One region of the Vibrio sp. 811 genome, then DNA from elsewhere that is predicted to be linked to it. Evidence: predicted binding sites of a transcription regulator. Region 1 holds the regulator's gene; the other holds the start of a gene.
What was found. Region 1 encodes PurR, which represses purine synthesis genes. Its sites were predicted from a motif close to TNANGNAAACGTTTNCNTNA; they were not measured.

Region 1 (3,598 bases):
AGGATGAGACCTAATATCAGTTTCTTATTCATAATTTTGATTCCAATTTGGGATATATGTAATAAGACAGTAGGAAAACCGAAAAAATTTCACAAAAAAACCGCAGATTAGACTGCGGTTTTACAAGATAGTTTTTAGGCCGACTTTTATTGGAGGGCGTTCATCAACTCATCTCGGCGAGCTTGAGGTACTACACTCCAATGAGTGCCGTTGATAGCACCTTCTAGTGCCCATAGCAACTCAATGTTGACGGTTGCAGAGTGCGTATCTCTTATCGCTTTATAGGCGTTAAGCGCACCTTCCTCTTCAAGCTTCTCTACGGATTCGATGCCGGCTTTTTTTAGCATGCGCTCGGTAGCCAGTCGTAAGTTAGGCAAATCTTTCAAACGGTTAGGCTTTGTACTTGCTTGCTGTTCTTTCTCAAGCTTTGCCTTTTTCAATGATTGATTCGCTACTTCGATTAAGCGTTCGCTTGATTCCCATAAATCGCTGGAAATAGCGTAGTACTTTGTAACGACTGGAAAGCCACGTTTTTTATAAACGTAAGGCTTTAGCCCTTGTTTCTCGAAGTCAGATGAAGTTTTTTGGTCTGCTCTGATATGAAGCTGATTGTTTACCACTAGTGCAAACATTGTTTCATCAGCGAATAGTCCGAAGCCACCAAACATTGAGCGCGACTTGATATTACCAAGTGCCTCAAATAGCTTCATAGAGTCTTTGAGTATCGGTTTATCCATGTTTTGTTATCTCGGTGTAATTAATATTACGCCACCAAAAGTCAGGTCCGAGAGAGTAGCAAACATGCGTAAAAACAATGTCATTACAGAGTAAAGTCATTGCTTACACACTTGCCATCGGTAACCCCGCTACCTTCCATATCGTAATATGGTTCAGGCCGGAGGCTTTGCGTCCCACTCTTTCGAATGGTTTGCCCTGTGCGTGACACAATGAGCATACTTCTTATATTGAATTAACATCACGGTTTAGCGTTAAAAGTGTGATTTCGGTTCAATAAAAATGATAGATTGAATGCTCTATTTTGCATATGGAAAGGTGCAAATTGGCCTTTGAAAAGGAGTTCTTAATATATATTACATTTATATAAAACAGGGAGTTAACGTTAGTCAATTGTTATTAGAGCTGTGTGAAGTATTAGAGAACACTTAATTTTCCCAAAAAAATAAGCGCCCCTGTAGAGCGCTTATTTAACACGGTTAAATACAGTGAAATTTAGTTCATTTTTTTCACAGTATTTCGAATTACAAGCTCAGGTTGCATTTCGAAAATTCGTTTTTCGTGTTCTTTATCTTTGATACGCTCAAGTAGAATTTCGAATGCATTTTTACCAACACGACGTTTAGGTTGGTGGATAGTCGTTAGCGGTGGAGAGAAGTATTCCGCAAGCTCGATGTTGTCGTAGCCGATCACTGAAATATCTTCAGGAATTTTGATCCCGTTTTGTTGCAAGCGGCTCATTAGGCCTAGAGCCATTGTGTCGTTAAAACAGAATACCGCCGTCGGGCGCTTGTCCATTGCGGTAATTTTATCTGCAACTAATACGGCCGTATCACATTCAAAGTTACCTTCAAGGATCCAGTCTTCATTTACAGCTAGGTTCGCTTCACTCATTGCGCGACGGAAACCTGCAATGCGCTCTTGGCAAGCAAGCTTTTCAAAATGACCGCTTAGACAAGCGATATCCGTATGACCATTGTCAATCAGATGTTTGGTTGCAATGTAGCCACCTTCTTCTGAGTTATCCATGATCTTGTCTGCTTGTGAGCTCTCTGGGCCCCAATCCATGACCACTTTAGGAATGTCCGCATGACGGTCAAGCATCTCTTTTAGTTCTTCGGTTAAGTCAGAACACATCACTAGGATGCCATCAACGCGCTTTTCAGCCAGCATACGAATGTAATCGCGTTGTTTTTCGTAAATCCCGCCTGTGTTACATAAAATCAGAGTATAGCCTTGGCGGTAACAGTAGCTCTCAACGCCATCAATCACTTCTGAGAAAAATAGGTTAGTTGATTGAGTTACTAACATGCCAATCGTACGAGTTGAGTTGCATTTTAGGCTGCGTGCAACGGCACTTGGCGCGTAATTCAGCTCGTCAACGGCTTTCATTACTTTTTCTTGCGTTGCTTCTGCAACGAAACGCGTTTTATTGATAACGTGCGAAACTGTCGTAGTGGAAACGCCGGCTAAGCGAGCAACGTCTTTTATCGTGGCCATAAATGGTGTCCTGTATCGAGCTACTGAAATATGTCGTATTGGATGTACCTGATGCTCTAATGGTTTCACACCTAGCAATATAAAATTGGCGCTAAGTGTCTCGGCAGCGGTTGATCCAAGTGCGACAAAAGGGTGCGTAGCAGCATCGGTCGATGAATTTTATCTTTTTTCTATCTGATGAGAAATTGCCATCAACCTGTTAAGAAAACACAAAAACCGCTATATTTCAGCGGTTTACATATAAATCATATTTAATCGTTTGCGCTCACATTTTAGCCCTATGTGGACTGACTAGCAATGTTTTCAGCAAGAGATTTGTGTATTTGAAGTCACATTTTGACTGCTAAATAACCAAGCGTCTTTGCGCTAAGTTAAGGCAAACGAATATTATACCCAAGTTACTTACAATTGGTCACTTTCAGGCATACAGGAAGCCCGATAGGCAGGCTCCCTAAAAATAGGCGGCAATTATTCACCAAGAACGTAGGCGCTGTCTAGTTTACAAAATGCAACTAATAGTTTCGCGACACTCGAGTAAAATCCAAATTCGTCGAATTGTTTACATTTGTCTGAAAACTGAGGTAACCAAGACATCAATTGTTGCTGGATAAAGTCGTTTTGTTTAACGAAGGCTTCTTCCATGTGTTTTTCTTGTTCAAGCTCGTTTGAGCGGATAATCATGTTCCCGAGAAAGTCGAGCTCAACGGCTAAGTGATCCGCAGGTTCCTTTAGGTTTTCGTCTACTTGAACGCCAAATTCAGTCATCAACTTTTCCATTTCCTCAGCTGGCTTGTCATTCAGTAAACCTGATTCACCAATGTACATGGATGCGTAAGGAAGAGCGCCGTATTTTTCTGTCTTCAAAAACAGTTCACAAAAGTCAGCTGCAAGCTCTAGTTGTGCATCTTCACGATCTTGTAACCGATTCAGCGCATCAACTAGGCTATCAACGGCTGGTTTTAGCGACTCATTTTCACCTAAACCTGCGAGAAAACTGCGAATTTCAACACTGTGATAGGCTTCCAATTCTTTCTCTGTTAGTTCTTTTGCGAACAAGCTCGAAAACCACCAGTAAATTTCAGCGCGTTTTTCATTAAAAGCTTTCACTTCTTGCATTTTGGGCTCCTGAATGATGCTTCAAGTCATGCATCACAAAGTCAATTAGGGATATCCCCTAAGTGTAATCAATTAAAATGAATAGCAGTAACTATAATTGTTATGTTTTATGGTCAAAAATGACCGTTTATTAATAGCAATGGGCAAGCTTGTTTTGAATCAATAAAAACGCTAAATCTTGCGTTTTAATGTATCTATGACTAGAAATGTTACTAGTTATGAATAGAATACGTCTTGGATAATAAGA
Region 2 (3,598 bases), on a different contig from region 1:
TGCTGGCGGAACGTTGGTTGGTTACGCATCACTGGGTGTCGACCTCAACTATCTTATTGCTGCTGCATTTATGTCAGCACCTGCCGGCTTGTTGATGGCAAAAATTTTAATGCCAGAAGATACGGATAAAGCAGCAGATATCGACATTAGCCAAGTTGAAATTCCACGTGCAACCAACGTAGTAGAAGCATTAGCCGATGGTGCCATGGCGGGTGTACGCATTGCTGTATCGGTCGGTGGTACGTTACTGGCGTTTATTAGTGTCATTGCAATGCTAAACGGCATGTTAGGCTGGATAGGTGATCTTATTGGGACACCATTAAGTTTTGAGCTCATCCTAGGTTTTGTGTTTGCGCCAGTCGCTTGGTTGTTGGGTATACCATGGCAAGAAGCAACCACAGCAGGCTCGCTGATTGGTAACAAGATTGTGGTGAATGAGTTCGTCGCTTTCATCCAGCTTGCAGAAGTGAAGTCTCAACTTAGTGAACACTCACAAGCAATCGTGACGTTTGCTTTGTGTGGCTTTGCAAACATCTCAAGCATGGCGATGCTGATTGGTGGGTTGGGCTCATTGGTACCAGAAAAGCGTGCATTTGTTTCTAAGCATGGTTTCCGTGCGATTATCGCTGGTGTCATGGCGAACTTAATGAGCGCTTCGATTGCGGGCGTGATTTTAAGTCTGTAATTGAAATAGATATCAACAATTAGCAAAAAGGCTCCTTGCGGAGCCTTTTTCGTATCTGAAGTTTTACATTATTTGTCTGTGTGGAACTGTTCGCAAGCGAGCATTGTGTTCTCAATTAAACTTGCGACGGTCATTGGGCCAACACCACCAGGAACAGGAGTAATAAAGCTCGCACTTTCACGTGCTTTGTCGTATTCCACGTCACCAACTAGTTTGCCTGAATCAAGACGGTTAATACCGACATCGACCACCACTGCGCCTTTTTTAATCCACTCACCAGGGATGAAGTTAGGCTTACCAACCGCAACCACGACAACGTCAGCTTGACGCACATGACTCTCTAGGTCTTTGGTAAAACGGTGACATGTTGTTGTTGTGCAGCCCGCAAGCAGCAGCTCAAGTGTCATTGGACGACCAACAATGTTTGATGCGCCAACCACAACCGCATGTTTACCACGTAGCTCAATGTTGTAACGGTCGAGTAGGGTAATGATGCCCTTTGGCGTGCAAGAGCGAAGCTTTGGAATACGTTGCGCAAGACGGCCAACGTTATAAGGGTGGAAGCCATCCACGTCCTTCTCTGGGTGAATGCGCTCTAAAACATGTGTTGTGTCTATGCCCGCAGGAAGGGGTAATTGCACTAGAATGCCGTCAATTTCATCATCGCTGTTTAATTCATCAATCAGCGCTAGTAACTCTTCTTCTGAGCTAGACGCAGGAAGGTCAAAAGACTTAGAAACAAACCCAACTTCTTCACATGCGCGGCGTTTGCTACCGACATAAACCTGAGAAGCAGGATCTTCACCAACTAGAACCACTGCTAAACCAGGAGCACGTAGCCCAGCTTCAACACGTGCTTTAACACGTGCAGCCACTTCGGATCGAACAGTTTGGGAAATGAGAGTTCCGTCTATATTTTGAGCAGTCATGACTTTCCTTATAAATTAAGAAGGCAGATTATCTGCGGCGCATTGTCGCAGAATTTCTTATCAACATCCATACGCAAACGTTTGCTTTGTGGTGTTTTTGAACATTAAGCGTTTTAATGGACTTTTTTTAGGCATTCAGATCAGAATGTTATGAAAACCCGTTGATTTACCCGTTTGAACTCGTATAATCCTGTCCCTGTAGCGCGCCCTTAGCTCAGCTGGATAGAGCACGTCCCTTCTAAGGATGTGGTCATTGGTTCGAATCCAATAGGGCGTGCCATTTATTCAAAAGCCCCGATAACTCTTTGAGTTGTCGGGGCTTTGTCGTTTTTAGGTTTTTGGCTGTAATTGCCACTCTATCTACAACTTTTGAATGGCATTCTCTAGCAATCTGGATAGCCACCAACAAAAAAGCGCTGGTTAACCAGCGCTTTTGCATTTATTAAGGGAATTACATCTTTTTAAAGATGATGGAGGTGTTGATGCCGCCAAAGGCGAAGTTGTTACTCATCAAATATTTCACGTCCAGCTCTCGACCTTGTCCAGCGATGTAGTCTAAATCGCCACATTGCTCGTCGAGGTTTTCTAGGTTGAGCGTTGGGTTAAACCAACCTGTGTGCATCATTTCTAAACCTAGCCACGCTTCAATCGCGCCACAGGCGCCTAGTGTGTGGCCAAAGTAGCTCTTGAGTGAACTGATTGGCACTTTGCCCAGAGCATTCGCTGTTGCGTTGCTTTCCGCAATATCGCCGCGGTCGGTGGCAGTGCCGTGAGCAGATACATAGTCGATCTTCTCAGCAGGAATGCCCGCGTTTTGCAAAGCCATTTCCATACAGATTTGCATGGTTTCCATCTGTGGTTGAGTGACGTGTGCGGCATCACAGTTGCTGGCAAAACCGATGATTTCTGCATAGATTTTCGCGCCACGAGCGACGGCGTGTTCGTACTCTTCCAGAACCAGTGTTCCCGCACCTTCACCAATCACCAAACCATCGCGATCGGAGTCATAAGGTCTTGGTGTGCTTTTCGGGTCTTCATTCTTCAGACTGGTGGCAAAAAGGGTATCGAAGACAGCGGATTCCGTTGGGCACAATTCTTCAGCGCCACCAGCAACCATTACCGTTTGGTAGCCATGTTTGATCGCTTCGTAGGCGTAGCCGATTGCTTGGCTGCCAGAGGTACATGCACTGCTGGTTGGGATCACTCGGCCTTTCAAACCGAAAAATAGACCAACGTTCACTGCTGTGGTATGCGGCATCATCTGCACGTAAGTCGTTGCGGTGATCGCTTTCGTGGTTTTCTCATTCAGCATGACACCAAATGCGCCGATGGCGTCAGTACTGCCTGTTGATGAGCCGTATGCGATACCCGTTTGACCATTGGTGAGTACGCCGTTACCAATCAAACCTGCTTGGCTCAGTGCGTTTTCTGTTGCGACGGTCGCCAATTTGGAAACACGCCCCATGCCGCGTACTTGCTTGCGCTTGTAGTGCTTTGGCAGTTCAAAATCTAAAATTGGTGCCGCGAGCTTGGTGTTCAAACCATCATACTGTTCGTAAGAAGGCATGTATTGCGTCGCGTTCTGGCAGTCACGCAGTTTTGGTTCGACAGATTGCCAATCGTTACCAAACGCAGTCACACCCGACATTCCGGTTACAACAACTCGACGGCTCATACTAGGCCTCCGTTTACCGAAATGACTTGGCGAGTTACATAGCCTGCGATGTCAGACATAAGGTAACTGACTAAACCAGCAACTTCTTCTGGCTCTCCCATGCGGCGCAGAGGAATTTGCGGCATCGCGTGTTCTTTCACGTGTTCGTCTACCATGCCTGTGTCGATAAGTCCTGGTGCAACGCAGTTAACGGTGATTTTGCGTTTTGCCAGTTCAAGTGCGAGTGATTTTGTCGCACCAATTACGCCCGCTTTTGCTGCGCTGTAGTTGGTTTGACCACGGTTACCCATCAGGCCAGATACTGATGCA

Region 2: the regulator PurR is predicted to act here: its motif matches at 1,684-1,703, upstream of folD (bifunctional methylenetetrahydrofolate dehydrogenase/methenyltetrahydrofolate cyclohydrolase FolD).

What each region holds. Positions count from the first base shown of each region.
Region 1 covers NZ_JAWOUB010000002.1:580,448-584,045, reverse strand. The annotation lists gene R7Q46_RS06450 (TVP38/TMEM64 family protein) at 1-32, opposite strand, end outside; gene R7Q46_RS06445 (TfoX/Sxy family DNA transformation protein) at 147-737, opposite strand; cyclic di-GMP riboswitch class I at 854-943, opposite strand; gene purR (HTH-type transcriptional repressor PurR) at 1,231-2,235, opposite strand; gene torD (molecular chaperone TorD) at 2,704-3,351, opposite strand.
Region 2 covers NZ_JAWOUB010000011.1:60,881-64,478, reverse strand. The annotation lists gene R7Q46_RS16295 (NupC/NupG family nucleoside CNT transporter) at 1-685, shown strand, start outside; gene folD (bifunctional methylenetetrahydrofolate dehydrogenase/methenyltetrahydrofolate cyclohydrolase FolD) at 754-1,614, opposite strand; tRNA gene R7Q46_RS16285 (tRNA-Arg) at 1,818-1,894, shown strand; gene R7Q46_RS16280 (beta-ketoacyl-ACP synthase) at 2,066-3,289, opposite strand; gene fabG (3-oxoacyl-ACP reductase FabG) at 3,286-3,598, opposite strand, start outside.